3 regions of the Algoriphagus sp. UBA3586 genome follow, and region 2 is predicted to be linked to each of the others. Evidence: riboswitches for the same ligand, from Rfam matches in the RefSeq annotation. Region 2 holds a riboswitch; each other region holds the start of a gene.
The links. Region 2 has a riboswitch for S-adenosylmethionine ahead of B2906_RS04560 (O-acetylhomoserine aminocarboxypropyltransferase/cysteine synthase family protein). Riboswitches for the same ligand answer to the same signal wherever they lie in the genome.
Positions count from the first base shown of each region.

Region 1 (10,814 bases), on a different contig from region 2:
GTTTTCCAAGGGACATCACTGATAAGGACTTTGCAAATTATCGGGCTGACGTGGGGAGTATTGCTACCGTCCGGCAACTTCTGGATTCAATTCCGATTGTTAAAATTCCTAACTATGCTTTCAAAAATCAAGGAGACCTGACTTTCAAAGATACTGGGAAGGATTGGGGTTTGGATAAACCATCTTTTTCCAATGGAGCAGCTTTGGTGGACTTGGATTTAGATGGAGACTTGGATTATGTGATCAATAATATCAATGATCCAGCTTTTGTTTTTGAAAACAAACTGAATGAGAAAAAAGAAAAAGGAGGGTATTTAAGAGTCAAACTTCAGGGCCCTGTTCAAAACTCCCAAGGATTAGGCAGTAAGGTCATTGTCAGCTTATCGGATGGCAATCAGCTTTTCCAGGAACAACAAGTTATCAGGGGCTATATGTCTTCTATCGAGGAGGTTTTACATTTTGGAATTCCAGCCGGCCAAAGTATTACAAGCCTCAAGGTTATTTGGCCTGATGGAAAAGTAAATGAATTGTCATCCCCTGAATTAAATTCCAAAGTCGAGGTTTCATACAAAACAGCAAATCAAGGCCCCAACCAATTGGCAATCCTAGATGAAAGCTCTGAGGACTCCTTATTTGAAGAGGTTTCTCAAAACCTTGGGCTTGTTTATGTTCATCAGGAAAATGATAAAATAGATTTCAATGTCCAGAGAACTCTTCCTCATAAGTTAACTCAATATGGACCGGCCTTGGCTGTAGGGGATATCAATGGGGACTTAATGGAAGATTTGATTATTGGTTCTTCCTCTGGGTTCCATCCTCAAGTATTCTTACAGAGTGGAAATGGCACTTTCTCTCAAAGAGATTTATTACCTGAAGGAAATCCAAATTTCGAAGAAATGGGGGTTTTATTGATAGACCTGGATAATGATGGAGATTTGGATTTATACCTAGTCAGCGGTAGTAATGAATTTCCAACCAATTCTGCAGAATACACGGATAGGGTCTATCTCAACGATGGAGCTGGTAATTTCTCCCTCGATAAAAATTTCAACGCGATCAAAGCCAGTGGCAGTACTGTAAGGGCTGCTGATTTTAATCAGGATGGGTTTATTGACCTTTTCGTTGGTGGCCGAACTCCCATCGCACAATATCCTTATCCTGAGAATAGTTATCTATTGCAGAATAATCAGGGAATATTGGAAGATGTAACTGATCAAATTGCGCCGGAATTAAGGACGGTAGGAATGGTTACAGATGCAATCTGGTCTGATGTTGATAGTGATGGATTGATGGATTTGATAGTAGTAGGTGAATTGATGCCGATTACATTATTTAAAAATGATGGATCCCAACTTAAAAAAGTTGAAACGGGATTGGAAAATCATCTAGGGTGGTGGAATTCCATTCAGTCAGGTGATTTTGACCAAGATGGAGATATGGATTTTGTGGTGGGGAATCTTGGAGCAAATAATCATTTTCATCCAACCTTCGAAAGGCCGGTGAAAATATATGCCAAAGACTTTGATAACAATGGAAGTGTAGATCCTGTAACTTTTGCTTGGTATAAAAATAGGCAAGGAGCATATGAATCTTTCCCAAGTCATTTTTGGGATGATTTATATGGCCAAAGTATATTGTTTAGGAGGAAGTTTGAGCGATATAAGCTTTATGCTTTGAGTACTGAGCAAACTCTTTTTTCTGAAGAAGAAAGAAAAGATGCCTTGATTTTGACAGGAAATTATGATCGATCCTCTTATGTGGAAAATCTAGGTAATGGAAAGTTTAAAATTCATGAATTGCCAAGTTTAGCTCAACTAGCTCCTGTAAATGGTATTCTGGCGGAAGATGTAAATCAAGATGGTTTCTTGGACATACTCCTGGTCGGAAATGATTTTGGAAATGAAATCTTTATTGGAAGGTTGGATGCCCTAAATGGCTTGGTATTATTGGGAGATGGTAAAGGTGGTTTTACTCCAGCCAAGTCAGATAAGAGTGGTTTCATTGTGCCGGGAGATGCTAAAGCATTGGTCAAACTAAGCTCCGTAAATGGTAGCCCACTTTATATTGCTTCTCAAAATAGAGGAGAATTAAAGGTGTTTCGTAGCAAAAATCAAGAATCTCAGTCTATTGAACCTAGTCAGGAAGTATCAGCTATTTTGGTTGAACTTGAAAATGGGAAAACCCAACGCATAGAAGTAAATCATGGATCTGGGTTTTTATCCCAATCTTCCAGAGAAATTATACTTCCTAAAGGCCTTAAATCCCTTAAAGTAGTAGACTATACTGGAGCAGTAAAAGACTTTGACTTATCTGTATTAGATTAATTAGCGATAGAGTTCATTGGAGTTGACAGAGCAAATGTCCAAAATCAACTCCGCAACTTTGTCTGTAACGTCCTCAAAATAGCGCCTTCCCTTTTCAGGGGAGGCTTTTTTTGGATTCCCAATTCCAGTATCCTCAGTTACCTGAGACCATTTTCTTTCTGCCCACGCCCATTTTTCTCTGACACCTGCTATTACGGATTTCTTTTCTTTTCCATCTCCAGCTTCTTCAAGCGGCAATACTAATTCAGGATGCAAATGCATTATCAACGCAGTCTCCATTTCATCCGCATGATCCCCACTTTCTTCGAAGTATTGAGTTTTGTCTAAAGCCTGAAACCAATTGCAGGTAAAGAGCATCATGTCTGGATATTGGAGACCCAGTTCCCGAAGTGCAGTTTTAAAGTCATTTCCCCCATGACTGTTGAGAATCAGGAGCTTTTTTGTTCCTTGTCGATTCAATACTTCAATCAAATCCTTCAAAATGGCAAACTGAGTGCTTGGATTTAGATTCATGTCCAAATAAATATCAGACTGACCTGTATTGACCCCAAATGGAATGGTGGGGAGAATCACAACATTGCCACCTTTTTCCCAAGCTTTTTTTCCTGCTTCTTCACCAATCGCATCTGCTTCGTACACATCTGTGCCATAAGGCATATGGTAATTATGAGCCTCGGTGGCTCCCCAAGGGAGAACAGCAAGGTCAAATCGATGTGTCTTTAGAGCTTTCCAATTTGCTTCTTTTAGGATATAGGGTCTCATGGAATTTTATAAGGATTTGTGCGAAAAAAGGCTTATTTAGGGATTTGAAATGGATTTTAAACCCCAAAACCTAAATTAAGCCTAATGTCCCAAAGAAGAAAATTTATCAAGCAATCCCTTTTAGGTTCTGCCATTTTTATACCTGGAGTTTCTCAAGCCTTTACTCAAAAAAAACAAGGATTAGTAAATGGAGAGAAGCCTTTGATTTTGTCAACTTGGAATCATGGCTTACCTGCCAATGAGGCCGCTTTGAAGAAACTTCAAGAGTCAGGGAACATAGTAGATGCAGTAGAAGCAGGGGTAAAAGACACAGAGTTGGATCTTGATAATTTATCAGTTGGGCTCCAGGGTTTACCTGATAGAGAAGGGATTACTACTTTAGATGCGTCCATTATGAAAGGTGACGGTTCTTGTGGTTCTGTGGCCTTTGTGCGGCAGGTAAAGCATCCTATTAGTTTGGCTAGAGCAGTGATGGAAAAGACGCCACATGTAATGTTGGCTGGTGAGGGTGCCAGGCAGTTTGCCATTGCTGAAGGTTTCCCGATAGAAAAAGAGATTTTAAGTCCCAAAGCCGCAAAAGCCTATGAGGAGTGGAAAAAGACCAGCCAATACAAGCCGGTGATCAATATAGAAAATCACGATACTATTGGAATGATAGGTATGGATGCCTCAGGAAGGCTTGCGGGAAGTTGTACAACCAGTGGATTGGCTTATAAAATGCATGGCAGAGTGGGGGATAGTCCTATAATCGGTGCGGGTCTTTATGTAGACGATGAAGTGGGAGCAGCTACCGCTACCGGATTAGGAGAGTCGATTATCAGAATTTGTGGGAGTTTTCTGATTGTGGAGCTGATGCGGCAGGGAAGAACTCCGCAGGAAGCATGTGAGGAAGCTGTCAGAAGATTGATAGCCAAAAATAAAAAGGACATCAAGGATATTCAGGCTGGGTTTCTTGCTATCAATAAGGAAGGTCAGATCGGAGCTTATGCAGTTCATCCGGGTTTCAATTTTGCCAAGGGGACTACTCAAGAAAATATCTTGATTGATTCAAAAAGTCATTATTAGTATGAATCAGTATATTTTAGAAGCACCTGTTTTCAATTTGAGATCGGCTTTAGATGCAGCTGATTTTGGAGTTCATAGATTGGAGTTATGTGGGAGCTTCTTGGAGGGAGGGGAAACTCCTTCGGCTGGTATGTTGAAGGTTTTAAAAGAAACGGTTCAAATCCCAATTTTTGTAATGATTCGACCAAGAGGCGGGGATTTTTGTTATAGCAAAGGAGAGTTAGAGGTGATGAAGAGAGATATTCAAATATTGGGAGAGATGGGAGCAGACGGATTTGTTTTTGGAGCACTTAAGCCAAACGGTGAAGTGGATAAAGCAGCGTGCAATACACTTTTGAAATCAGCTGCTGGTAAACCCTGTACCTTTCATAGAGCAATTGATGTCAGTAAAAATCCATTAGAAAGCTTGGAGGATATAGTGGATTGTGGATTCGCCAGAATTCTTACTTCAGGTGCAAAAAATTCGGTTTCAGAGGGTATAAATACCATCAAGCGAATGCTGGAAAAAGCTGGAAATCGAATCATCATAATGCCAGGGGGAGGCTCAGAACCAGCACATGTGAAAGAGCTTCAATCTTTTGAAAATTTCAAGGAAATCCATGCTTCATGTAAGGTTAAAGTGAGATCCGAAAATCGGTTTACATACTCAGAAGTAAAGTTTTCTCCTGACGAAAATTCATTCTTCGAGCATTTAGGGATTGACGCTGCTAAAGTTCAGAATTTCTTGAAAGCATTTGCCTCATGAGGATTATCCTACTTCTTTTTGCACTAATCGCGATAGGTTCATCCTGTAATCCTATTTCAGAGAGAAAGCAACCAATTCCAACTCTTTATCAGCTTTCACAAATGGACTTAAAGTTGGATGGAAAGCAACTTGCTGATGTCTATTGTGGCAACTGCCACCTAAAACCTGAACCAGAGGTGTTGGATAAAGCTACTTGGGAAAACAATGTGCTTCCGGATATGAGAAGGAGGATGGGGCTTTATTTGGAAGAGGACTTTGGGGTTCCTCTGCCAGAGGATTTGGGGGTGCCAGATGGGGTATATGCCAAAATTCCTCTTATTAAGAAAAAGGATTGGGATAAGCTCAAAGAATATTATTTACAAGAGGCACCAACCGAGCTTCCACCAAATGAAAGAACAACTAATGTAAAAGCAAAAGTCGCTTGGCTGGAAGCGAATGAGATAGAAATGCCTAGGTCCTATTCCAACATTACTACTCTAGTCCTTGTAGATAAATCTGGCCTAGTTTGGTTGGGAGATAGTGAGAAGGGCCTTTTCCAGATTGATTTGAAAAATAAGCCAATCATTTTAGACTCTATATCCACTCCTCTTTTTCCAGTTTATTTAGTAGGAAATGGCGAAGGCTTGAGTTTGCTAGCAATGAATAAAATTTATTCAAATCAAGATTCAGCTGGAGTTTTAGAACACTATGCAGAGAAAAATTCTTGGTCCAAAATCAGGTTAAATGAAGGCTTAATTCGACCTGTTCATGTTTCTTTCGGTCATCTAAATATGGATTCAATAGAAGATTATGTGATTTCACATTTTGGAAATCACATAGGAAAGTTAAGTGTCTATCTATCGAAAAATAATAAACTCGAAGAGATGGTAATTAACAGTAATCCAGGTTCTAAGAAGACGGTTTTGCTTGATTTTGATTCGGATGGGGATTTAGATGTATTTGGTATATTTTCAAAGGCTACAGGTGGAGTTTATTATTGGGAAAACCTAGGAAAAGGGGAGTTTAAAGAAAGAGAATTGTTAAAGTTTCACCCCTCTTTTGGTATTACTGATTTCGCAATAAAAGATATTAATCAAGATGGCTTAATTGATATTGTTCTATTAAATGGAGCGAATTCCAATTTAAGTCCGGAACCCAAAAATTATCAAGGTATTAGAGTCTTTTTGAATAAAGGAGCTTTGGAATTCGAGGAAGAATGGTTTTTCCCACTTCATTTTGGGACTTCACTTTTTGTGGAGGATTTTGATCTAGATGGTGATTTAGATATAGTGGTCAGTTCATCATATAATTCGCTAAATCAAGAAATGCATAGTGAAATTGTATTTTTTGAAAATGATCAGAAAGAAGTAGAGTTCAAACCGTACACAATTCAAACTTTTAAGGATAAAAATATCACCTCTTTGGCAGTTGGTGATATTGACTCAGATGGCGATTTAGACGTGATTGCTGGGTTATTTGAGGCGCCAAAGAGCAGCAACAAATTAAATAATTACTGGACTCCAATTTTACTTATTAAGAATAATATTTTGAATAAATAAATATAAAACAATTTTATTTTATAATTAAAGTAAAAATCAATATTGAGTTTTATAAACCAAAGAATTTTAGTATCTTATACATTCACTAAAATTCTTTCGACTATGGTAAAAAGTTTTCAAGGAGTAAGGGAAGTAGAACCAAAGAAGTCTCCTATTGATCAGATTTTGGTTAAAGATCATATGAGTACCAATCTTGTGACATTCGGGCCGAATGACACCATTGATAAGGTAATGGAAGTTTTGACTAAGAAAAAAATTTCCGGAGCGCCTGTGGTCGATGAGTCTGGAGCTCTGGTTGGAATTATATCTGAGGTGGACTGTCTTCGGGAAATAATCAAAGGAAAATATACCAATACCCCTGGGTTTCCCGGAAAGGTAAGTGAGTATATGACCCGAGATGTGATTACCCTAACTCCTGATTTATCATTATTTGATGCTGCAGGAAAATTTTTAGAACTAAAAATTAGAAGATTTCCTGTTTTGAAGGATGGAAGGTTAATAGGTCAAATAAGTCTTTCAGATGTGATTCGTGCTTTTCCTAAACTCAAATATACAACCTGGTAGATATGTAAAAAGGTTGTCGAGAGACAACCTTTTTATTTTTACTTTCTACTAAGATCCAAGGCTCTTTCTACATCAGCAATAATATCTTCGTGATGCTCTAATCCAACAGAAAGGCGAATCAATCCATTGCTTATACCCACTCTTTCTCTCTCCTCCTCCGAAAGCTTGCTGTGGGTGGTAGACGCAGGATGGGTGATGATGCTTCTGCTGTCTCCCAAATTGGCAGTAACTGAAATCATTTTCAGTTCATCGATAAAGCCTTGGGCTCTTTCTCCTCCTCCCTTAAGGTCTAAAGTGATGATTCCTCCACCTTGACTCATTTGCTTTACTGCCAAATCATATTGAGGATGAGATTTTAAGAACGGGTATTTTACTGCATTGAGTTGGGAATTACCTTCAAAGTATTTAGCAACTTTTAGCGCATTGCTGCAATGTCTATCCATTCTAACTCCCAATGTTTCCATGCTTTTGGATAGTATCCAGGCATTGAAAGGAGATATGGCTGGTCCAGTGTGACGCGTGAAAAATTGAACCTCCTTGATTAAATCCTGTGTACCAAGTATTAGGCCTCCCAAAACTCTTCCCTGTCCATCTATATACTTCGTAGCTGAATGGGTAACTATATGTGCCCCCCACTTGGCTGGCTGTTGGAGATAGGGAGTTGCAAAACAATTGTCGACTACTAAAATTAGATTATGTGCTTTAGCAAAATTTCCAGCCCATTCCAAGTCAATAATCTCCAGTCCTGGATTGGATGGAGTTTCTATGAATAGCATTTTGGTATTGGGTTGTACAAGCTTTTCCCAATTCAAATAATCCGAGATATCTCCGTAGGTAGAGGTAATTCCCCATTTCGGGAACACTCTCGTCAATAACTGGTGGGTTGACCCAAAAAGAGATCGGGCAGCTAACACATGATCGCCTTGCTGTAAAAGTGATGCTATACTTCCAAACATGGCTGCCATCCCGGAAGCGGTTGCTATTCCATCCTCCGTGCCTTCAGCAGCGCAGACTTTTTCAATCAAGTCTGAGGAGTTAGGGTTGGCATATCTGGAGTAAATATTGCCCTCAATTTCGTCTGCAAATGTTGCTCTTGCTTCCTCTGCAGAATCGAAAGTAAAGCTGGAAGTCAAATAAATAGGAGAGGAATGTTCCTTTTGATTGGACTTGGAAGGGTTGATCCTGATGGAATTGGTCTCGAAATGTTGACTCATAGTCTAAATAGATTTAAGGTTTTTCAGTAAACCGATAGATCTACCCGAGTCAGATTCGAACTAAAAAGGAATAAGGATGAGTTAATGCCAATTTATAGTTCCCGCTTCGGGTAGGATTTGGCACCTTTCCTGAATTAATCGGGATGGTTGCCAGAGGGTCTCAGAGCCTAGTCTCTCGCCTCTTCTTTATAAATCAGTTGCCTGAAGTGCTACAAATAAATAGGGTAGGGCATTCAAATCCAAATAAAAAAATCAATCATTGTATTGGGTCATAGTTTGGGCTATTCCAATGGTACAAAAACCCAAAACCATGTCAATGGCCTTATCCATGATTTCCGGAAGTTGATCAAATTCTTCCTGCTTGAATTTGCCTAACACATAGTCAGCCTGACGTCCTTTCGGGAAATCGTCACCTATACCCATTCTAAGCCTAGGATAATCCTGTCCTCCGGTCAAAGCTTCAATATTTTTCAAACCATTATGACCTGCAGCACTTCCTTTGGCTCTCATTCTGAGTTTCCCAAAAGGAATCGCTACCTCATCGACTAAGACCAGAATATTTTCTTTGGGAATTGAGAGCTCCTTCATCCAATAGTTTACTGCCTTACCACTGAGATTCATGTAAGTAGTGGGTTTGATAAGATGGATTGTTCGTCCTTTGTGTTTGAATTCGGACTTAAATGCGAGCCGGCCACTTTCCCATTTGGCATCGTATTGATCCGCCAGTCGATCTATTGTCAGAAATCCAATATTATGTCGAGTCAGCTCATATTCAGGGCCTATGTTGCCCAAGCCTACTATTAGATATTTCATGATTCAAATTTGGCTTAAAAATAAAAAATCCTGCCTTTGAGGGGCAGGATTTTAAGAAATGCTCTATGAATTATTCTTCGCCTTTCTTGCCTCTCAATGCTCTTGGGATACCGATGGTAACTACAGAAACATTTGGGCTGGTAAGGATTTCAAATCCTTCTGGCTTCAATTCACTCACTTTGAATGATTTTCCAAGATCCAAGTTGGAAATATCAACTTCAATGAAATCAGGGAAGTTGTTTGCCAAACCTTTTACTTTCAAAGATCTGGTTTTCATTTCCAATTTACCCCCTTTCGCTAAGCCTGGAGAGCTTCCTACAACTTTCACAGGGATTTCAAATTTGATATCTCTGTCTTCAGTGTAAGCCATGAAGTCTACGTGAAGCAATGCATCACTTACTGGGTGGAATTGAGCATCTTTCAATACTGCCTTTACGATAGTACCTTCGATATTTAACTCTACCAAGTGAACTTCCGGAGTGTAAATCAAGTCACGGAAAAGGATAATCGGACTGTAGAAGTGAATTTGCTCAGGGATACCTGGTCCGTAAACCACACAAGGTACGTTACCTGATTCTCTGATCTCATTCAAACTTTGATTGTCGAGATTTGCTCTTTTAAACCCTATAATCTCAATCGTTTTCATATGTATTTTATTTAAAATTGGTTCTTAGATAAATAAAGAACTGATGGAAGTATTACCTGTCACTGCATGAATTGCTTTGGCGAATAGGTCTGCTACTGTCAGTACTCTGATTTTGGATGATTTTTGCTTCAAAGGAATGGTATCAGTGATTACCAATTCATCCAAAACAGAATTCTCGATGTTTTCATAAGCTTTTCCTGACAGGACACCATGTGTTACAATGGCTCTCACAGATTTAGCTCCTTTTGCCATGATGATTTCTCCGGCCTTACAAAGCGTTCCCGCTGTATCAACCAAATCATCTACCAAAATCACATCCTTTCCTTCTACATCCCCGATTACCTGCATAGAGGCAATCTCGTTGGCTCTTTTTCTGTGCTTATCACAGACTACCATTTCTACTTCAAAATGCTTGGCATAAGCCCTTGCTCTGGCTACACCGCCCATATCCGGAGCTGCGAAAATCATATCCGGAAGGTTGAGCATGCTCAAATAGGGTGCAAAGATAGCTGATCCATTCAAATGATCCAATGGTATATCAAAAAATCCCTGAATTTGACCGGCATGCAGATCGCAAGTCACAATTCTGTCAGCTCCAGCCGAGGTAAGCATATTTGCAATCAACTTGGCAGCAATAGAAACTCTTGGCCTATCTTTTCTGTCTTGCCTTGCATACCCGAAGTAAGGGATCACTGCCACCACCTTGTAAGCACTTGCTCTTTTGGCAGCGTCTATCATCAAACAAAGCTCTAGGATATTATCGCTCGGAGGAGTGGTGCTTTGGATGACAAAGACGGTACAACCTCGAATTGACTCATTAAAGCTTGGGGACATTTCCCCATCGCTAAATTTGGAGAGCGTGATGTCTCCCAGTTTTTTACCATAATTCTTGGCGATTTTTTCAGCGAGATTTTGAGTGTTGGACCCTGCAAATATTTTTACCTCAGATATCATGAAGTCTTGGTTTTAAGGAGGAAGTTTTGATAAGGATTTCATTGCAAAAGTAATAATTTTTGATGGGTTGGGAAGTTGGGATAGCTTTAATCCGAATATTATTTTGATAAGTGGGGCGGAAGGTAATCTCTCTTAAACTCCGATCCTGTAAAAATTAGACGAATGAGCGACTTTCTCCTGAGTAGCTCT
Region 1 covers NZ_DFMT01000031.1:19,198-30,011, reverse strand. Annotated here, with positions in the region: gene B2906_RS10360 (VCBS repeat-containing protein) at 1-2,324, shown strand, start outside; gene B2906_RS10355 (creatininase family protein) at 2,325-3,086, opposite strand; gene B2906_RS10350 (isoaspartyl peptidase/L-asparaginase family protein) at 3,171-4,151, shown strand; gene B2906_RS10345 (copper homeostasis protein CutC) at 4,153-4,896, shown strand; gene B2906_RS10340 (FG-GAP repeat domain-containing protein) at 4,893-6,434, shown strand; gene B2906_RS10335 (CBS domain-containing protein) at 6,537-6,998, shown strand; gene B2906_RS10330 (trans-sulfuration enzyme family protein) at 7,037-8,212, opposite strand; SAM riboswitch class I at 8,302-8,407, opposite strand; gene pth (aminoacyl-tRNA hydrolase) at 8,465-9,025, opposite strand; gene B2906_RS10320 (50S ribosomal protein L25/general stress protein Ctc) at 9,096-9,671, opposite strand; gene B2906_RS10315 (ribose-phosphate pyrophosphokinase) at 9,696-10,622, opposite strand.
Region 1: another riboswitch for S-adenosylmethionine. It lies ahead of B2906_RS10330 (trans-sulfuration enzyme family protein); the one in region 2 lies ahead of B2906_RS04560 (O-acetylhomoserine aminocarboxypropyltransferase/cysteine synthase family protein).

Region 2 (10,814 bases):
TGATTCTATAGCCATTCTTTGAGTTTCATTAAATCCGATCACCCAAGGAGAAGATTTGGCTGTAGAAGCCAAAACTACTAAGTTTTCAAGCTTATTTCCTAAAGAATAAGCCCATTCCAAAGCTACCTGTCCTCCCAAGGAACCACCGATTAAGGTGTGAATTTTTTCAAGCTTGAGATGACTTCTAAGCCTTTCCAGAGAATTAGCTAAATCTCTTGGAGTAATGTGAGGAAACTCATAATAATAGGGTTCTCTGCTTTGTGGGTTGATGCTTAAGGGATTGGTTGAACCGTAATTTGAACCCAATAAGTTGGCGCAGATTATGAAATGGTCTGAAGGATCAAAGAATTTATCTTCCCCGATAAGCCCACTCCACCAATCAGTCACATTGGAGTCTCCTGTTAATGCATGAACCACCCAGACTACATTAGATTTGTCTGAATTCAAATTGCCGTAGGTTGTGTAAGCAAGCTCAAACTCCGAAAGATATTCCCCTGACTCTAAAGCCAGGGGTTTGGTAGACTGAAATAATTCCAAAGACATGGTAATCGATGCGTATTGACTAGTAAGGTTCATTTTTTAATTAAATCGAATCAAAGGCTTGTTGAAGGTCCGACTTGATATCTTCGATGTGCTCTATTCCCAATGAGATTCTCAACAGGGTAGGAGTAACTCCCGCAGCTTTTTGTTCCTCCTCAGAAAGTTGCTGATGCGTAGTGGCTGAAGGTTGGATTATTAAGGTCTTTGCATCACCTACATTCGCTAGGTGAGAGATCAATTTCAGAGAATTGATTACAGCAGATGTCTGCTCTTTATTTCCTTTAATTTCAAAGCTCAAAACACCTCCATAGCCATTTTTCAGATATTTCTTTGCTAGCTGATGATAGGGAGAAGATTCAAGACCGGGGTAATTTACTTTCTGAACTTTTGGGTGAGATTCAAGCCATTTTGCCAATGCTAGAGCATTATCTACAGTTCTTTGTACTCTCAGGGAAAGTGTCTCCAAACCTTGTAATAACAAGAATGAATTAAATGGGCTTAATGCCGGTCCGAAATCCCGGAGGCCTTCTACTCTTGCCCTAATGGCAAATGCTATATTGGGAAGTCCCAGTGGATTATTTTCTCCAAATACTTCCCAGAAATTCAATCCATGATAACCTTCTGATGGCTCGGAGAATTGAGGAAACTTGCCATTCCCCCAGTTATAGTTGCCAGCATCCACAATGATTCCTCCAATGGAGGTTCCATGCCCACCAATCCATTTGGTAGCAGAGGAAGTAACCACATTGGCGCCGTGAGCAATTGGATTAAATAAATAACCTCCAGCTCCGAAAGTATTATCTACTATTAGAGGGATATCATGTTTTTTGGCAACTGCCGCGATTGCATCAAAATCAGGAATATTAAATTCAGGATTACCAATTGTTTCCAAGTAAATTGCCTTGGTCTTTTGATCTATTAGTTTTTCAAAAGCCTCAGGGTTATCTCCTTTTGCAAATCTTGCTTCTATCCCAATTCTTTTGAAAGCAACTTTAAATTGATTGTAAGTTCCACCATATAAGAAAGAAGTCGAAACGAAGTTTTCACCTGCCTGCAGAATATTATTCAATGCAAGAAATTGTGCTGCCTGGCCTGATGCAGTAGCTACAGCTGCAACACCACCTTCCAGAGCTGCCAATCTTTTTTCAAAAACATCGGTGGTAGGATTCATAATCCTGGTGTAGATGTTTCCAAATTCTTTCAACCCAAATAGATTGGCTCCATGCTCTGCGGAATTGAAGGTGTATGAGGTGGTTTGATAAATAGGGACGGCCCTTGCATTCGTTGAAGGGTCAGGTTCTTGTCCAGCATGAAGCTGAAGGGTCTCAAATCTGTAAGTAGACATAAGTAATAGGGTTTAAAGGGTTTTAAATAAAAACTGTAATCCAGGATTAGGCAAAGCAGAATCCTTAAAGCATAAATGCTCTGAAAGAAAAAAGGGAAGTAACCTGAAGTAGGGGGGAATATCCTTTAATCATATTGCAGAGAATTTATAGTTCCAATTGAGACCTTCTCAATCGGCAGGAATTGGCACCTTTCCGACGTTACGGAAGGTTGCCAGAGGGTCATAGAGCCTGTCTCTTACCTCTTCTTTATAAATCCTAGCACCTTAAAAAGTGAAAGGATGATGCAAATAAAAATGAAGAATCTCAGAATTCAAAGAGATTCCTCAATTCGAATCAAATTAATGTAAGTGTTTCAATTGATCTTGATTGTAACGGAAAATAGGATTAATGTTTTCAAAATCAGGTTTAATATTGATTAACTCCTTCACCAATCCATCCTTTAACCCATAGGCCCAACCATGAATCTCAGGTGCCTTCCTTTCCATCCATGCTCTTTGTACGATGGAGGTTTTAATCAAATCTTGGCATTGTTCGATTACATTGTATTCAACCAACTTATTTACTTTTTCACTATGGTCCTCAATGGAATCAAGTTCTTCTTGATTATTGAAATAGACTTCCTTTATATTTCTCAACCACTTATTGATCAATCCAAGGTGAAAATTTGAAATTGCCGCTTCCACACCTCCGCATCCATAATGTCCGCATACAATGATGTGTTCCACCTGAAGGACCTCAACGGCATATTGAAGAACTGAAAGCAAATTTAGATCAGTGTGCACTACCATATTGGCAATATTTCTATGCACGAAAATTTCTCCAGGGTCTGTTCCCGTGATTTCATTGGCAGGAACTCGGCTGTCAGAGCATCCAATCCATAGGAACTTGGGCCTTTGCTGAGTAGCATTTCTTGAAAAGTATTCATGATCCAACTCTGTCTTTTCTTCGGACCAAGCTTTATTTTGTAATAAGAGTTTCTCGTACTGGTTCATGATTCTTTCAATTTATAATTAAATCCTTCAATGGTAATGGTGATATTTTTATCAGTAGAAGTCTCAATGAAATCATTTAAAACCTCCTGTATATCATGATCTATAAATCTGGCCCTTGTAGCATTTAAGACGACATCACTTCCATTTGGAATTTCAGCCAAATGCCTCATCAAAGGGGCTTTATTCAGAAATGAAACGTCCTTTTGCAGCTTAACCAAATACATTCCATCCAATTCAGTCACTGAAACTGACTTTTGATAATTGGTTCGAATAACGAAAAAGATTCCAAATATCATCCCAATCCCGATGCCTATTAGCAAATCGGTAAAGAGGATGGCACTGATGGTGACCATAAATGGAATAAACTGATTCATGCCTTTTTCATACTCGTGAACAAAGACTGATGGCTTTGCCAGTTTATATCCAACAAAGAAAAGTACAGCAGCCAAACAGCTTAAGGGTATCAAATTAAGTAATTCGGCGATACCAATGACTAATACTAGCAAAAGTATCCCATGGCAAATGGCAGAAAGCTTTGTTTTAGCCCCTGAGGTAATATTGGCAGTAGTACGTACAATCACAGCTGTCACAGGAAGACCACCTATTAATCCTGAAAGGGTATTACCTGCACCTTGTGCAACAAGCTCTCGGGAAGAAGGGGAAAGCCTTTTTTGTGGGTCCATTTTATCACCTGCCTCCAAGCTTAAAAGAGTTTCTATACTAGCGATCACAGCTACTGTTACTGCTATAAGCCAGAAATCAAGTGAGCCTATCATTCCAAAATCAGGAAAGGTGACCAAACTACTCAAATCTGAAAGTTGATCTACATCCGGTATAGATACTAAGTGCTCTTCATCTAATTTCCATGATGGCCTAATTATTCCATATAACTGATTGATTAAAATCCCTGCTATTACAGCCCACAAGGCTCCAGGTACTAAACCGAAAATTTTATGGTTTTTGATCTTAGGCTTCTCAAAAAAGATAATTAGTCCCAAAGCAACTAGAACAATTGGAATCGCTCCGGGACTGAAATATTGTATGGCATACCAGATTTCTGAAAATGTATTTTGCTCATCCATTTGACGAAAAGCAAGATCTCCCATTAAATCTTTGTCCCAGCCTAATGCATGTGGAATTTGCTTTAGGATCAAAATTAAGCCAATAGCGGTTAGCATTCCTTTGATTACTGAGTGGGGAAAATAATATCCTAAAACTCCAGCCTTTAAAAATCCCAAAATCAGCTGGATTAACCCTGCCATTACTACTGCTGCAAGAAAAAGTTCGAAGGTACCCAAAGATGAAATTGCATCTAAAACGATCACAGTCAATCCTGCTGCGGGACCACTGACACTGACATGAGATCCAGACAATGAACCCACCACAATACCTCCAATAATTCCGGCAATCAAACCAGACATAGGGGGGGCTCCACTGGCTACAGCTATACCTAAACATAAGGGTAATGCAACCAGAAAGACGACCAAACTGGCTTTTAAATCAGCGGAAAGGGTGGAACCAAAATAATTGGTTTTCATGGTGATGGGTTTGTCTAAAGTTTATAAATTTTCTTTATAACAAAAATAAATTTTACTAAAAAAAGAAAAACCCTAACAAATATTCTGTCACACTACGACAAAAGTTTCTTGTATGCTTCGTCTATTTTTTCAAAGTTAAATTGTGCTACTGCTTTTTCATTTTTCTCTTGAATCTCGGTCAGATTCAAATTCCCGATACTCCCTTCATGAACATGATTTAGTGAGTTTTGATCAGGGCTAAAATCTCCTTTTTCTATATCCAAGCCTACTTTTTTATAAGCATCTCTGAAAGGCATTCCTTTCAACACTAAATCATTGACTACCTCTACAGAAAACAAATGCTTATAGAATTCATCTTTCAAAATTCCTGATTGAACTTTAATGGACTTCAGCATGAAGGTAGTCATTTCCAGACAGGATTGAAGTGAAGCTATTGCAGGAAAAATCTCCTCTTTTAATAGCTGTAAATCCCGATGATAACCGGTGGTAGAGTTGGTCAGTAGGAGGGAAACAGTATTGGGAACGGCCTGAATTTGATTGGTTTTAGCGCGAATGAGTTCAAAAACATCCGGGTTCTTTTTATGGGGCATGATACTGGATCCTGTTGTCAAATCATCCGGAAAGGAAATAAAACCAAAATGCTGATTCATAAAAATACACACATCATCAGCCATGCGGTTTAAAGTTCCTGCCATACCTGCCATAGCAAAGGCTAAGGTTCTTTCAGTTTTTCCGCGACTGTTTTGAGCATTGATCACATTGTGATGAAGGTCCGCAAATCCCAATAGCTCTGAAGTCATAGTTCGGTCTAAGGGAAAACTCGAACCATAACCTGCTGCAGAGCCTAAAGGGTTTTTATTGCACAGATCAAATGCTGCTTTCATCAAACTCAAGTCCTCACTGATACCTTCAGCAAATGAACTAAACCATAAACCAAAGCTGGAAGGCATAGCCAGTTGCGTATGAGTGTAGCCAGGCATTAAATCGGATTGATGCTTTTTAGAAAGGGAAAGTAAAAGCTCAGATAATTCAGCGCTCGCCTCGACCAAATCCCGGATAGCAGCCCTATAGTATAGTTTCAAATCCACCAAAACCTGATCGTTTCGGCTTCTCCCTGAATGTAGCTTTTTTCCTACATCACCATAGCGCTCAGTCAATAAAAATTCTACCTGAGAATGAACATCTTCAACTCCGGCTTCAATTTTGAATTTACCTTTCTCGATCTCAAAATATATTTCTTTAAGTCCCTGCTGAAGCGTGGTATTTTCTTCCTCAGTCAAAAGTCCAATTTTCTGGAGCATAGCAGCGTGTGCCATAGATCCCAAAACATCAAAAGGAGCGAGGATACTATCAAATTCAGGATCTCTTCCAATGGTAAAGGATTCTACTTCTTTTTTGCTTCCAGTGGCTTTTTGCCAAATTTTCATGTGCTTATGGTTTGATGTATTTGTCAATCAATTTTAAATAAATTTCCAATTATGCCCATACGATTAAGGATTGGAAAGATGTTTCAATGATTAGTTCAGTTTGACAAATTGGATGTTTTTAATTCTGCGTATTTTTCTAAAATCAGGATATAATCCAAGATTCCCTTTTCAATCTCTTGTATGTAAATAAATTCATCAGCGGTGTGAGATCTAGCAGAATCCCCAGGTCCAATTTTGATGGAAGGATAGGGGATTAAGGCCTGATCTGAAAGCGTTGGGCTGCCGTAGGTGTCCATACCTAGTTTGATTCCAACTGTCAGTATGGGATGTTTTTGAGGAACCTTAGAGCTTTGAAGTCGGAGAGATCTAGGCTTGAGTTCTGCATTGAGATTCTCCTTTAATTCTTCCAATGCCTCTTCTAAAGTATAAGCATCAGTAACTCTCACATCGAGTGTATATTCGCAAGTATCGGGGACAACATTATGCTGTGTACCGGAATGAATGATAGTTGCTGAGACTTTAGACTTACCAAGAAATTTGGAAGTTCTTTTGAACCTGAAGTCCCTGATTTTCTGCAAATCATTGACCGCTAAATAAATAGCATTGATACCTTCTTCTCTTGCTGCATGTCCTGATTTCCCTTTCACAGTTGCATCAATTACCATCAGGCCCTTTTCGGCAATTGCCATTTTCATCAATGTTGGTTCACCGACTATAGCCAATTCAGCTTCTGGTAAGATAGGGACTAGAGATTCTATTCCATTTTTACCTGAAATCTCTTCTTCTGCAGATGCTATCAATAGAATATTAAATGGCATCTCTTTTCCCACAAAATGAAGAAAGCAGGCAATTATGCTTACTAAAGGCCCTCCCGCATCATTTGATCCTAAGCCAAAAAGTTTACCATCTTCAATAATGGGAGAAAATGGATCCTTGGTATATCCTGCGTTTGGTCTAACAGTATCGTGGTGGGAATTAAGCCAAATAGTGGGTTTATCAGGATCAAACCCATTGGCATAAGCCATTATGTTGTTATACTTTCTTTCAAATTCTATTTCCTTTTTGATGAAAAAGCGGCTAAGCAATGTAGCAGTATCTTCCTCTTGCTTGCTATAGGAAGGTGTAGCTATTAAATCTTTTAGCAACTGAATGCAATCCTGAACGATGCTATCCTGAATTTCCATTAAAAAAGATCGTATTTATGGCTTTCTATGATTGTTCCTGAAAGTTTGCCTTTAGTGGAAAGCAATAAATTCTCCGCCTTTCCAATCCAAACATGATGTACTCCTTTATGAAGTGCTGCAAAGGCATTGTCCAGTTTGGGAATCATTCCGGAATGGATGACATTTTCTTGCTTGAGTTCAGCATATATGTCTTCATTGATTCTGGGGATAATTGATGATTCGTTCTTCTCGTCAATCAAAACACCGCTTTTGTTAAAGCAAAAATAAAGCTTGACCTCATGGTCTTTTGCAAGACTGGTTGCCAAAGCGGAAGCTATGCTATCAGCATTGGTATTGAGCAATTGCCCTTTCCGATCATGGGTAATTGCATTCAGCACAGGAACTAGACCTCCATTCAATAGGTGCTTTATCAAATCTGTATCAACTTCTTCAATATCACCTACATATCCATAATCAATTCCTTTAACAGGTCTCTTTTTGGAACGGATAATATTGCCATCTGCTCCACTCATTCCAATGCCATTGACATGTCGAGCCTGAAGTTTTGCTACAATATTTTTATTGATGAGTCCGGCATAAACCATCGTGACCACATCGAGTGTATCCTTGTCTGTAATCCTTCTTCCATCCACCATTTCAGGCATCACACCCAGAGACTCTCCGAACCTAGAAGCCATAATTCCTCCACCATGAACCAGGATTTTATGGCCAGGAAATTTGGCAAACTGCCCCAAAAACTCATCGAGCTTTTCCGGAAAATCGATTACATTTCCACCGATTTTTATTACACTGATTTTCATAGGTTTGAGTATATACTATCCTAATATATGGCTTATCACTGATTGAGCAGCATAAATTCTATTTTCTGCCTGCTTTTGAACCAAAGATCTTTTGCCATCCAAAATCTCATCAGAAAGTTCCAAGTTCCGTCTTACTGGCAAACAATGCATCACCTTGGCATCAGGTGCATTTCTCAAATGCTTTTCCGTTAGCATCCATTTAGGATCTGTGGAAAGGATTTTCCCATAATCATTGAAGGAAGACCAGTTTTTAACGTACACAAAGTCTGCATTTTCCAATGCTTTGGCCTGATCATGCTCAATTTTCGCTCCTTTAGTAAAAACTGGGTCAAGTTCGTATCCCTCAGGATGGGTGATAGTTAAATCATGGCCCATACCCAAAGTCCATTCAGCAAAACTATTTGCTACCGCATGAGGAATAGCTTTAATATGGGGCGCCCAGGTTAATACAACCTTTGGCTTTTTTATATTTTTTAAATTTTCCTGAATAGTGATCTGATCTGCTAAACTCTGTAAAGGATGCCTAATCGCTGACTCCAGACTGATAACAGGCTTACCTGAATATTTCACAAACTGCCCAAAGGCGAAGTCATTGATATCTTCTTCTCTATTGGTCAAGGTAGGAAAAGCCCTGATTGCCAATATATCAAAATAGGAACCCAAGACTCCTGCAGCATCTTTGATATGCTCGACAGTACCTTTATTCATGATAGCACCTTCCTTCATTTCCAATGCCCAGCCTTCCTTATCCATATTTAGGACTATGGGTTCCATTCCGAGGTTTTGGGCTGCCAGTTGAGTTGATACTCGAGTTCTTAAAGAAGGATTCAAAAAAATACATCCGATCCTTTTTCCAGTTCCTTTAGAAATATCTTTTCTGGGATCAGCTTTGTAGGATAAGGCTGATTCAATCAGTTTGGATCCCAGTTCTTTGGATTCAAATTTGGTGAAGTGATTTAATGCAGAATTCATTGAAAAAGGTTAATTACTTAGGATTTCTTTAATTGCGACTATAAACGAATTTAACTGATTCCATTCAATGGACAAGGGTGGTAGAAGACGAATAGTCTGTTTATTTGCAGCAGAACCAGTAAAAATTTTGTATTTAGATACTAATTCAGAACGAACAGGTCCTGCATCTCTATCCAAATCAATTCCAATCATCAAGCCTTTTCCCCTGACTTCCTGAATCTGTGGGATGGCTTTTAGCTCTTCTATCAATTTGTCACCTAGCTCCAAGGCTTTGTTTTGCAATCCCTCTTTTTCAATAACTTCCAAAACAGCTAATCCAGCAGCACAGGCTAAATGATTCCCTCCAAAAGTGGTTCCTAGCAAGCCATAACTGGATTTGAATTCAGGGGAAATAAGCAAGCCTCCAATAGGAAATCCATTTCCCATTCCCTTAGCCATGGTAATCAAATCAGGCATCAATCCCTCTACCCACTGATGAGCGAAAAAACGACCAGTTCTACTAAACCCAGATTGTACTTCATCCAAAATCAGCTTAGCCCCATAAGCTTTGCAAAGCTTATCCAATCCCTTCAAAAAGGATGAAGAAGGTACTTGAATTCCACCAACGCCCTGAATGCCTTCGATGATTATTCCAGCGATGGATTCTGATTTTAAAAGCTCCTCAGTAGCATCCAAATCCCCAAAAGGAAGAATATGGAAATCGGATCTTTCATTACTGGGAGCAATAATTTTTGGATTATCTGTCAAAGCCACCGCTCCGGAGGTTCTGCCATGGAATGAGCCAGAATAAGCAATAAAACCTGATTTTCCAGTTGCAAAGGAGGCCATTTTGATTGCGTTTTCATTCGCTTCAGCTCCCGAGTTGCACAAGAATAATTGGTACTGGTGCAAGCAAGACAATTCTCCCAACTTAGCTGCATAAGCTTTTTGAATAGGGATCTGAATAGAGTTTGAATAAAATGCAATCTGATTCAATTGATCCTGAATCCTCTTCACATAATGCGGATGGGTATGTCCAATGGAAATTACAGCATGACCACCATACAAATCCAAATATTGATTTCCTTCATCATCCCAAAGTTTTGACCCCTCTGCCTTAGCAATAGTCACTGGAATTAGGGGATATACATCAAATAGATTCATTCTGTTTTTGATTGATTAAAGAGCTTCGAGTAATCTAAGCTTTGTTGGGTCTTTACTTTTAGAAGGCAATGGATTTTAAATTCAGCCCGGTTTTTTCATCCATTCCAAAAGCTAGATTGAAATTTTGAACTGCCTGGCCGGATGCTCCTTTCAACAAATTATCTATGGCGGAATAGATTACCAATTGCCCTTCTTGTTTTTGAACATGAAGAATACATTTATTAGTATTTACGGCCTGCTTCAAATCAATATCTTGCTCCGAAACGAAAGTAAAAGCTGCATCCTGATAAAATTCCTGATAGGCCTTTACCGCCTCATCCTGAGTTCCCTCAAATGGAAAGTAAGCCGTAATCCAGATTCCTCTGGAGAAATTACCTCGATATGGTACAAACAGTATCTCAGAATCATAGGATAAATTAACCTGATTGAAAGTCTGCTTGATCTCTTTCAAATGCTGATGATTGAAGAGCTTATATACAGACATATTGCCTGTTCTATAACTGAAATGAGATGTTTCTGCCAGCTTTTTTCCCGCTCCGGTACTTCCAGTAATTCCTGATAGATGTAAGGTTTCTTTTACCCAACCTTTTGAAATAGCCGGAAGTAAAGCCAATTGAATGCCTGTTGCAAAACAACCAGGATTAGCAATTCTTTTTGAGGATTGAATTTGATTTTTGTTTACCTCAGGAAGTCCATATATAAACCCATTAGACTCATCTCTAAAGTCAGTGGATAAGTCTATGATTACTGTTTGATCAGAAAAGGAATGATTTTCTAAAAAGCCCTTCGTTTCACCATGCGGAAGCCCCAGGAATACAGCTTCTATTCCTTCTGTTTGAACTTGATCTGTAAATACCAAATCACAATCTCCA
Region 2 covers NZ_DFMT01000016.1:11,299-22,112, forward strand. Annotated here, with positions in the region: gene B2906_RS04555 (homoserine O-acetyltransferase family protein) at 1-576, opposite strand, end outside; gene B2906_RS04560 (O-acetylhomoserine aminocarboxypropyltransferase/cysteine synthase family protein) at 584-1,885, opposite strand; SAM riboswitch class I at 2,028-2,141, opposite strand; gene can (carbonate dehydratase) at 2,225-2,878, opposite strand; gene B2906_RS04570 (SulP family inorganic anion transporter) at 2,875-4,416, opposite strand; gene argH (argininosuccinate lyase) at 4,509-5,843, opposite strand; gene B2906_RS04580 (M20 family metallo-hydrolase) at 5,939-7,027, opposite strand; gene argB (acetylglutamate kinase) at 7,027-7,827, opposite strand; gene B2906_RS04590 (acetylornithine carbamoyltransferase) at 7,843-8,799, opposite strand; gene B2906_RS04595 (aspartate aminotransferase family protein) at 8,809-9,942, opposite strand; gene argC (N-acetyl-gamma-glutamyl-phosphate reductase) at 10,001-10,814, opposite strand, start outside.

Region 3 (10,814 bases), 290 kb from region 2:
CTACCATTGCCGGATCCTGGATAGGAGGGGGAGCCAATCAAACTGCCATGTTGGAGGTATTTGGAGCAAGTTCCAGCCTTTTCGCCCAAATGATAGCAGTAGATGTTTTAGTGGCTAATCTTTGGATGGCTTTCTTGCTGTACTGGGCTGCCAAACCAGAAAAAATCGATAAATTATTCAAAGCTGATTCTACAGCAATCTATGAGTTGCGAGACAAAATAGCGGATTTTAGATCTAAGATCATGACGATTCCAAGTTTGGCCCAGACCATGACCATACTGGGAGTTGGGTTTGGAATTACCGGGGTTTCGCATTTGATAGCTGACTGGATAGCTCCGATTATTTCCAGTGATTATCCTGCATTGAAGCAATACTCCTTGGACTCAACGTTCTTTTGGATCGTGGTGATAGCCACTACTGCAGGTCTTGCACTTTCTTTTACTAAAGCAAGAAACTTGGAAGGTGCAGGTGCATCAAGATTGGGTAGCGCCTTCTTATATGTCTTGGTAGCTACCATCGGAATGCAGATGGATTTGGGAGCTGTATTGGATAATCCAATTTTGTTTCTGATCGGTATCTTATGGATGTTCTTCCATATTTTAATTATGCTTTTGGTAGCTTGGTTGATCAAAGCACCATTTTTCTACGTGGCAGTTGGTTCTCAGGCAAATGTGGGAGGAGCTGCATCTGCTCCAATTGTGGCATCGGCATTTGATGCTTCTTTGGCACCGGTTGGAGTTCTTTTGGCGGTATTAGGCTATGCTGTGGGAACTTATGGGGCCTACTTATGCGGTTTAATGATGCAGGCCATTTCTATTGGATAATGAAACATAGCAGACAGTTAGTTTTTATATGTACAGGTTCAGATTGCAAAAAAGCAGGTTCCAAGCTGATCAAGAAGGATCTGAAAATTGCAAGCAAACAAAACCCTTGGAAAGGTTGCTGCAAACTGATCCAAACCAAATGTTTGGACATGTGTAAGTCTGCTCCGGTTGCGATAGTCGAAGATCATTTTTTAAAAAAAACCAGTACAGAAAAAATATTGGATCAAATGAAAAAAGCCCTGAAAGATCAGGGCTAAGGTTAAAGTTTGGTAGTTTTGACAGCAGTACCGCTGGCAGTCACCATCAGCATTCCATCTCGAATCGTTTCGTAATCCAAGTCAATTCCTACAATGGCATTCGCTCCGAAGGTTCTAGCTTGCATTTCCATTTCTGCCATAGCAGTAGCTTTGGCTTCTCTTAGAACGCGCTCGTATGAGCCGGATCTGCCTCCTACAATATCAGTAATACTGGCAAAGAAGTCTTTGAAAACATTGGCACCTATGATGGTTTCTCCAGAAACAATGCCCAGATATTCATCGATTTTGTAGCCTTCTAGTTGGTTGGTAGTTGAGATAATCATAGAATTTTGATTAGGTGAAACATATTTTATGCACGTTTAATTTAAGGTGCAAATTTGAATAAATCATTTAAATTGAATTTAGGTGATTTATTTAACTGTGATAAGTTATAAAATGAATTTGTTTCTCTAATCTTGTTTTTTAGATCATCTTTTTTCAATATTTTCCGATTTGATATAAACCCTAAAAAGTAAGTAGTTAATTAAATGAGTCAATTCCATCAGTTTGATATTTCGGATTTCTTCAATGAAATCAACGAACCCCTGTTTCTGATGGATTCTGAAGAAATCATCTTTTGGAACAATACGGCAATTGAAAATTTCAAGAACCTTCCTGAGGATTGGAAGGCTTGGATTTCAAACGAGGAGCTAGAACAAAAACTACTTTTATTTTTCAAAGAAGGGATTCTGCCCCAAATCACTTATTTCAAGTCCTTAGAGAAGAAATGTGGTGAATTTCAGCGTTTTGAATGGGCTTTTGTAAATCTACCTTCCAGTTATAGCAGTAGATTTTTGATAGTTAAGGCCAATCCCATCAAGTTTTTGGGTAATAAAGCGGTTGAGAATTCAATTTTGGATAAGCATGAGCAGACAGTAGGGGAACTGAGTTATATCCAAAGTATTCTTCATCATAGTCATGATTTAATTGCCATTTTGGATGAGCAGGGAAATTATAAATTCATTTCCGATTCGGTGGTCCAAAAGATTGGTTTTCCGGTAGATTATATAGTTGGGAAAAATTTCCGTGACTTCATTGATGAAGGGATCATTGAGTTGGTGAAAGGGAGTTTCGAGGAGGTTCTGGACTCTACAGAGGAGGTTGCAGTTGATTTCTGGATTAATAGATCAAAGGGCAAACGAATCTATCTTGAAAGTTTTGCCAAAAACTTAATTTATCATCCTGAGATCAATGGCGTTTTATTTTCAAGTAGAGATATCACTGATTTTATTGAAACAGACAGGTCTCTTCAGAAAAGATATGAAATAGAAAACCTGATTAATCAAGTTTCCTCCCGTTTGATTAATAGAAGGCTGAGTAATCTGGAAGAAGACTTTCAGGAGTTTTTAAGAAAATTCAGTCATTTTTTGAGGGCTCATCGTGGTGTAATCAGCATATTCAATCAGGAAACTCAAGAGCTTGATATTATCAACACTTGGAGTTTATCCAGCTGGAAAAGCGAGTCCGAAATTGATTTCAAAGAGATCATTGATTCCCGTAAAAAAAGGTTGGAGGCAGGCATAGTAAAACTGATTGACTTAGAGTCGGAGGGCTTTGAATCTACTTCAAGGCTTATTTTGATTCCAATGATATCTGCCTCCAAGATTTTGGGTGTCATCTATTTTGAAATAGATCAGGAAGACTTGGAGTTTACTGAGAAGGAGTTGCAGATTTTCCGACAACTGGGAGATATACTCGCAGGAGCATATATCGGTAGTTTGATGACTCGACGAATCGAAAGAAACGAGAATCTTCTTGCTACTACGGAAAGGCTATCTAAATCCGGTTCTTGGAGATACAGTACGACAAGAAATCTATTTTATATCTCAGGTGGTTTAGCAAGAATTTTTGACTTGGGGATTCAGCCTGTAACAGCTGAATTTTCTTCCTTGATTCTTCGGATTGATAAGAGCTACAGAGAGGATTTTGTTAAAAATTTGAAAAAAAGCATTCAGGAAAAAAGTCATGCTTCCGGAGAGTTTACAATTCGTAATGAGGAAGGAAAAACTATTTACATTTCTTATGAAATTGAAACCAAGCAGGACTTTTTTACCCAAGGAATTGAGGTAAATGGATTTTGTACCGATATCACGCACAAACGGGCAAGTGAGGAGTATCTAAGGCTTCAATCTCAAATTCTAGCTCAGGTTAATGACCCCATTTTGGTGACTAATCTCGAATATCAGATCATATATCTGAATAAAGCGGCTGTGGAATTATGTGGGATGGTGAAGGAGAATGCCTATAATGAACACATAGATTCTGTCATCAAATTTAATTTTCCAGATGGAAGCAGATTTGAAAAAATCGGTAGGAAACTGGAAATAGGGGATGTAAAGAAACAAGAGTTATTTATAGAAACAGGGGTTCAGCCTAAGGCTCCTTTTGAAATTTCTATGCAGGCAATCCATGCAGATGGAAAGGAGAAAATAGGCTACTCTTTGATCCTCCGGGACCTTTCTGAGAAATACGAAAATGAACGCTTGGCTATGAGAGCCAGCATGATTGTAGAGAATAGTCCAGCTGTATTATTTCAGGTGGATCCTAATGATGACTACAGAATCTATTACATCTCGGAAAATATCAACCAATTTGGCTATCAGTCTAAGGAATTGATGGAAAATAGGGTTCCATTCTTGGATATTGTACATCCTGATGACGCCAAAATCATCAAAAAGATCAATAGCAAATCAAGGGGTAAGTCAGGAGTAGTTTCCTTTTCTGGGGAATATAGGATCAAAAAAACTGATGGAACATTTATCTGGGTTGAGGATAAAACGTCAGACGTGAGAAACGAAGTGGGCGATATTATTCTACATCAGGGTCTATTTCAGGATATTACTGAAAGAAAGAATTTTGAAGAGTTCAAAGAGGAAAAAGAAAAACAATATCGAGTCTTGGCTTCCAATATTCCCGGAACGAATATTTTCCTTTTGGATAAAAGCCGAAAATACATTTTGGCAGAAGGTACCAACTTTGAAAATTGGGGACTGAGTCCTTCTGATTTTGAAGGGAATCACCTAACAGATATCGCACTGACTGATTCTGAGGAAGTATCCAAATTATTGGATAGGGTTTATGAAAAGCGTGAGATTGTTGAGACCGAATTTTTTTTACGGGGAAGGCGATACCACAGAGTAATCAGGCCTATATTGGAATATGGCAGAGTAGAATATGCGCTAAGTATCGTTAGAGATATTACTGAAGAGCACAAAGCCAAAGAAGATTTAAGACAGTCAGAGGAAAAATATAGAACCTTGGTAGAAGAGTCAACTGAGATCATATTTTCCTTATCGGAGTCATTTATTGTGGATTATATCTCACCCAACGTCAAGCAATTTATGGGCTATGAGATGGATGAGGTTATCGGTAAAAGCGTATTTGAATTTTTGGACCCGGAAGATCTGGATGTTTTCCAGGTACTTTTGGAAGAGACCAAGGATTTCTTCTCGCAAAACCAATTTTTGGAGTTCAAATTGCGCCATAAAAATGGAGAATACCGAGTGTTCAATTCCAATGGTAAAGTTATTCTGGATAAAGATGGAAAGAGACTCTACACAGGTATTGCAAGGGACATATCCAAACTTAAAGAGGCTCAAAGAGAATTGCTCAAAGCTAAAGAAAAAGCGGAGCAGGCATCCTTAATCAAATCCCAGTTTCTTTCTGTGATGAGCCATGAAATCAGGACTCCAATGAACGCAGTCATTGGTTTGGCACATTTTCTTTTGGAAGATGATCCTAAACCTGATCAGTTGGAAAACCTTAAAACACTGCAGTTTTCTGCAGAAAGTTTGATGGCCTTGATCAATGATATTCTGGATTATAATAAGATTGATTCAGGGAAAGTAGAGTTGGAGGAAATGCCTTTTGATTTGAAGAATTTCATTCAGCGAATAGTACATTCTCATAGCTTTCAGGCTACAGAAAAATCTCTGTATGTGATTTCCGAAATTGATGAAGCACTTCCTAAAAGTATCTTAGCTGATTCTGTCCGATTGGGTCAAATTGTAAATAACCTAGTTTCCAATGCGATTAAATTCACCGAAAAAGGAGGTGTAAAAATAATTCTCAAATCCGAGGGAATCGATATAGAAGGAAAAGCCATAGTCAAATTTAGATTTGAGGATACTGGAATTGGAATTCCAGAAGAAAAGGTCTCCACTATTTTCGAAGCATTTACACAGGCCTCTTCAGAGACTACTAGAAAGTATGGAGGCACAGGCTTGGGATTGGCTATTGTAAAACGCCTGGTGGAATTATATCAAGGGGATATTACCTATTCTCCAAATCTAGGTGGTGGAAGTGTCTTTGAATTTGTGATTCACTTGAAGCCTTTTGAAGAGAGGGCGAACAATGGTTCAGCTGAGGATAAGCCTCAAATCAAATCTCTGATGGGGGCTTCTATACTAGTTGCGGAAGACAACATGGTCAACCAGATTTTGATCCAGAAATTTTTGAAAAAATGGAATACCGGAAATGTGGTTGTGGCTTCTGATGGGCAAGAGGCTCTGGAATTTTTTGAGAAGGAACATTTTGATTTAATTTTATTGGATTTGCAAATGCCAATTTATGACGGCTTTACAGTTGCCAAGAAAATAAGGTCTATGGCAGATCCGGTAAAAAGTAAAGTTCCTATGCTTGCATTGACTGCCACATCTTTGCATGAAGTAAAAGAACAGTTATTGGAAGTAGGTGTAAACGACTATGTGGCCAAACCATTTACTCCGGAAAATCTCTACGAGAAATTGTTGAAATTTCTTCGTCCCAAAGAAAGGGTCTAAGACATCTTTAGCATTAATTTTGCCTAAAGGCTGTGGGTTATTTATTTACAGCCGAAATTTTCCTTACTCATGTCCCTTTTTTTTAGAATAAGCTTTGCAATAGTTTTCTTCTTTGGTTCTGGCTATGCTTTTTCTCAGCAACTTCTATCCAAGCGAACCACAATGTATACCGTGGTAGGTACCAGTGGAGCCAAATTGAATCAATTTGACCAAATGCTGGAAGATAGAGGTTTAACAGGCTTGAGAAATAGATATAGAACCTTAGGATTAGGCTATCAAAGCAGAATAAATGATTTCGTGATTGGACTTGAGCTTTATCACAATCGTGGTGCAAACAGTGATTTGGATGGCTTTAAATTGGGATACCGGACTTCCAGAGTTTTACTCAATGTGGGATATGCTTTTACCGAGGAATCCAAATTTCAGCTAATACACTACATGTCTTTGGGTATGGGTTATTTGAATTTTCAAATGCTTCCATCCGAAAGGCCTTCCAGTTTGGAAGAGTTTCTGGCTGACCCAAAGCAGGGATTTATTATTCGTGAAAATGATATCCAAAAAGGATCAAAATACTATGGGAACTTTTTAACAGAAATAGGCTTCCATATGACCTACGACTTTGATCTTCCCGGCAGGAGAGAAGCACTTTCCATCATTGCGAAAGCAGGATACGCATTTAGCCCATTTGAAGGAAAATGGGAGCTAAATGGGATGTCTTTCGATAATGCTCAAAGTGGTGCATTTCTTAGACTAGGAGCAGGTATTTCCATTCCAGATAGAAACTTCTTTTATAAAGATGCCTCAATTGGGCTTCACCTGATTTCTGGGGTTCATTTCACAAGTCCAGATACTTTTAATGAGGTTTTGGAAGAAGCTGGCTATGATCCCTTAGATGGCAGGCCTTCCAATTTGGGGATTAAGATTAAAGGTGAATCCGAACGCATGCTTTATGGAGTAGACGTTTATAACTTAGCCATGAATGGTAGTGCAAGCGAGACACAATCTCATTCTCTCAACAGTTTGAGAGTGTATGGAAATTTGGGATATAAAGTTATTCAATACAAAAATTTTGGATTTGGAGCTTTGGCCGGATTGGGCTTTGGAAATATACGATACACCTTAGCGCAGAGAAATAAGCCGGACTTTCCAGAATTATTTGAGCGGAGAAAGTTTGACGGGTATTTGAGAAATTCTGGTTTGATGGGTAAACCCGAAGTGTTTTTAGAGTATGGAATTCCAATGACCAAAAGGAAGTTGGTTGACCTTGTGTTTACCGCATCTGCCGGATATGAACTTGCATTGGCAAATTATAGACTAGGTGAGTTGGATATGGCTTCTTACATGTCAGCCCCTTATTTGACTTTTGGAATAGGGGTAAGACCTTAAATTTTAGAGTAATCGCATTTTCACTTGCCGAATCTTAAAAAAAGAGGGCGAAAAGTTTTAAAAATCCAACGATAGCGGTGTTTTATTGCCAAATAGCTAGTACATTTGAGTTGCTTATCGAGAAAGACCGAGGGAAGGGCCCTACGACGTCTTAGCAACCTGTAATCAAGGTGCTAACTCCCGTTCCGGAAATGCCGGAAAAAGATGAGCGGAAAAGTATTTTTACTTTGCTCCGTGGTTTTGCTCGATTAGCTTTTTAAACTTAATAGAATGATGCAAAATAGAACGGAAACCCTGCTTCAGGCAATTCAAGATAGGATCTTAATCCTTGATGGAGCTATGGGTACCATGATTCAAAGATACCAGTTAACAGAAGAGGATTTCCGCACCGAAAGTCTCAAAAACCACCCAAAATCTCTAAAGGGAAATAATGATTTACTTTCTCTTAGTAGACCAGATATTATCAAGGCAATTCATGCTGAATATCTTGGGGTTGGAGCGGATATCATTGAGACCAATACTTTCTCAGGCACCAGTATAGCTCAGGCTGATTATGATTTATCCCATTTAGCATATGAGATCAATTTTCAATCTGCAAAATTAGCCAGAGAAGTTGCTGAAGAATTTACTTCTCAAAATCCTCAAAAACCAAGATTTGTAGCAGGAGCCATGGGCCCCACCAATAGAACCGCATCCATTTCTCCGGACGTGAATGATCCGGGATATAGGGCAATAAATTTTGATCAACTGGCGGAAGCTTATGCCGAGCAAGTGAGAGGATTACTGGACGGAGGTTCAGATATTTTATTAGTGGAAACAATATTCGATACTTTGAATGCAAAAGCAGCGCTGTATGCAATTCAAGAGGTGTTTGAAGAAAGAAATATACCATTAGACCCGCTTGAGGGAGGTATTCCTATCATGATCTCTGGAACTATCACCGATGCCTCAGGAAGAACTCTTTCAGGGCAAACTACAGAGGCTTTTCTGATTTCCGTATCGCATGTTCCTCTACTTTCAGTAGGATTAAACTGCGCTTTAGGTGCCAAAGAGTTAAGACCTTATTTGAAAGTTTTGGCAAACAAAGCCCCATTTTTTGTATCAGCCTATCCCAATGCGGGCTTGCCTAATGAATTTGGTGCGTATGATCAAAATGCACAGGAGATGGCCGCACAAGTCAAAGAGTTTTTGCAGGAAGGCATGTTGAATATTTTGGGAGGTTGCTGCGGAACCACCCCAGACCATATCCGGGAATTGGCAAAACTAGCGGATGGTTTTGAGCCAAGAAAAATCGGAAAAAAGGAATTAGCGGAAAATGAAGATTGAGGAGCAGGCAATGAATGACTATTTGAAATTATCAGGCCTTGAGCCTTTAGTATTTACACCCAACCTGAATTTTGTCAACATTGGAGAAAGAACCAATGTGACAGGCTCCAAGAAATTTGCCCGTTTGATTTTGAATGGGAATTATGATGAGGCCTTGGAGGTAGCATTAGATCAGGTACGTGGAGGAGCTCAGGTTCTGGACGTTTGTATGGATGAAGGAATGCTGGATGGAGAAGCGGCAATGGTTAAGTTTTTGAACCTAATCGCTTCAGAACCCGAAATCAGCCGAATTCCTATAATGATTGACAGTTCCAAGTGGAGTATCATTTTGGCTGGTTTGAAGTGCGTTCAGGGCAAAGGAATTGTAAATTCGATATCTCTCAAAAACGGGGAGGAAGAATTCATCCATCAAGCCAAAACCATCAAGAAATTTGGAGCCGCGGTAGTAGTAATGGCATTCGACGAAAAAGGTCAGGCGGATACCTATGAGAGGAGAATTCAGATTTGTGAGCGGAGTTATAGGATTTTGGTGGATAGGGTACGATTTAATCCTCAGGACATCATTTTTGATCCCAATATATTCCCGGTTGCAACAGGGATGGAAGAGCATAGAAAAAATGCCCTGGACTTTTTCCTTGCTACCAAATGGATCAAAGAAAATCTGCCCGGAGCAAAAGTAAGTGGCGGGGTTAGTAATGTATCTTTTTCATTTAGAGGAAATGACCGAGTGAGAGAAGCTATGCATGCAGCTTTTCTTTATCATGCGATTCATCATGGAATGGATATGGGTATCGTCAACCCTACCATGCTGGAAGTCTATGATGATATTCCTAAAGACTTATTGGAGCGGGTTGAGGATGTCTTTTTTGATAGAAAAGAAGATGCTACCGAAAGGCTCTTGGAGTTTGCAGACACTGTCAAATCTTCTGGCAAAAAAGAGGTAGTGAATGAAGCTTGGCGTTCTGATCCTGTGGCAAAGCGAATTGAGCATGCCTTGGTAAAAGGTATTCTCGATTTTATTATTGAAGATACGGAGGAAGCCAGACAGCTACTTCAAAACCCATTGAAAGTCATTGAAGGCCCATTAATGGACGGGATGAATGTGGTTGGAGATCTTTTTGGGGAAGGCAAGATGTTTTTGCCCCAGGTGGTGAAGTCTGCCAGAGTGATGAAAAAGGCTGTAGCCTATCTTGAGCCATTCATGCCACTGCCGGAAGAAGGTCAAGAGGACAGTTCCCTGAAGAAAATTTTGCTGGCAACAGTTAAAGGGGATGTGCATGATATCGGTAAAAATATCGTAGGAGTCGTGTTGGCTTGTAATAGCTATCAAATCATTGATTTGGGAGTGATGGTAGATGCCCAAAAGATAATTGATGAAGCGATTAAAAATAAAGTTGATATTATAGGATTGAGTGGATTGATTACTCCTTCTTTGGATGAAATGGTCAATGTGGCATCAGAAATGGAGCGCCAGGGATTGAAAATTCCTTTGCTGATAGGTGGGGCCACTACTTCCAGAATTCATACTGCTGTAAAAATTGATCCTGTGTATTCCGGAACGGTGATCCATGTAACTGATGCAAGTAAGTCTGTGCCTATTGCGGGTGAATCCATTTCTGAGGAGACTAGGGATCAATATCATCTAGATATCAAGGAAACTTACAAGCGATTGAGAGAAGAGCATGAGGCCAAACAATCCGCCAAACAATTGATTTCCTATTCAGAGGCTATGGAAAATCCTGTGGAAATTGATTGGACTGCTTTTGAACCTATTGAACCGAAGGTTTTGGGAACCCAAATTTTGGATGATTTGGATTTAAATGAAATCCGAAAATATATTGACTGGACCCCATTCTTCAGTACATGGATGTTAAGCGGGAAGTATCCTAAAATTCTTGAAGATCCAGTCGTGGGTAGCGAAGCAAAAAAGCTTTTCAATGATGCCCAAAGAATGTTGGATCAGTTGATTGATGAAAAATGGTTGACTGCAAAAGGTGTTTTTGGACTGTTTCCTGTTCAGAGAAAAGGAGATGATGCGGTTGTATTCAGTCCTGAAAAGAAAGGTTTGACTCTGGGTCAATTTCACTTTTTGAGACAGCAAGGTAAAAAAGGAAAAGGGGTTCCAAACCGTTCTTTAGCTGATTACCTGCATCCCGAAAAGGTGGATTACATGGGTTGTTTTGCAGTAACTTCTGGATTGG
Region 3 covers NZ_DFMT01000016.1:299,761-310,574, reverse strand. Annotated here, with positions in the region: gene B2906_RS05950 (DUF819 domain-containing protein) at 1-824, shown strand, start outside; gene B2906_RS05945 ((2Fe-2S) ferredoxin domain-containing protein) at 824-1,081, shown strand; gene B2906_RS05940 (YbjQ family protein) at 1,084-1,404, opposite strand; gene B2906_RS05935 (PAS domain S-box protein) at 1,609-5,901, shown strand; gene B2906_RS05930 (hypothetical protein) at 5,971-7,287, shown strand; SAM riboswitch class I at 7,399-7,498, shown strand; gene B2906_RS05925 (homocysteine S-methyltransferase family protein) at 7,561-8,613, shown strand; gene metH (methionine synthase) at 8,603-10,814, shown strand, end outside.
Region 3: another riboswitch for S-adenosylmethionine. It lies ahead of B2906_RS05925 (homocysteine S-methyltransferase family protein); the one in region 2 lies ahead of B2906_RS04560 (O-acetylhomoserine aminocarboxypropyltransferase/cysteine synthase family protein).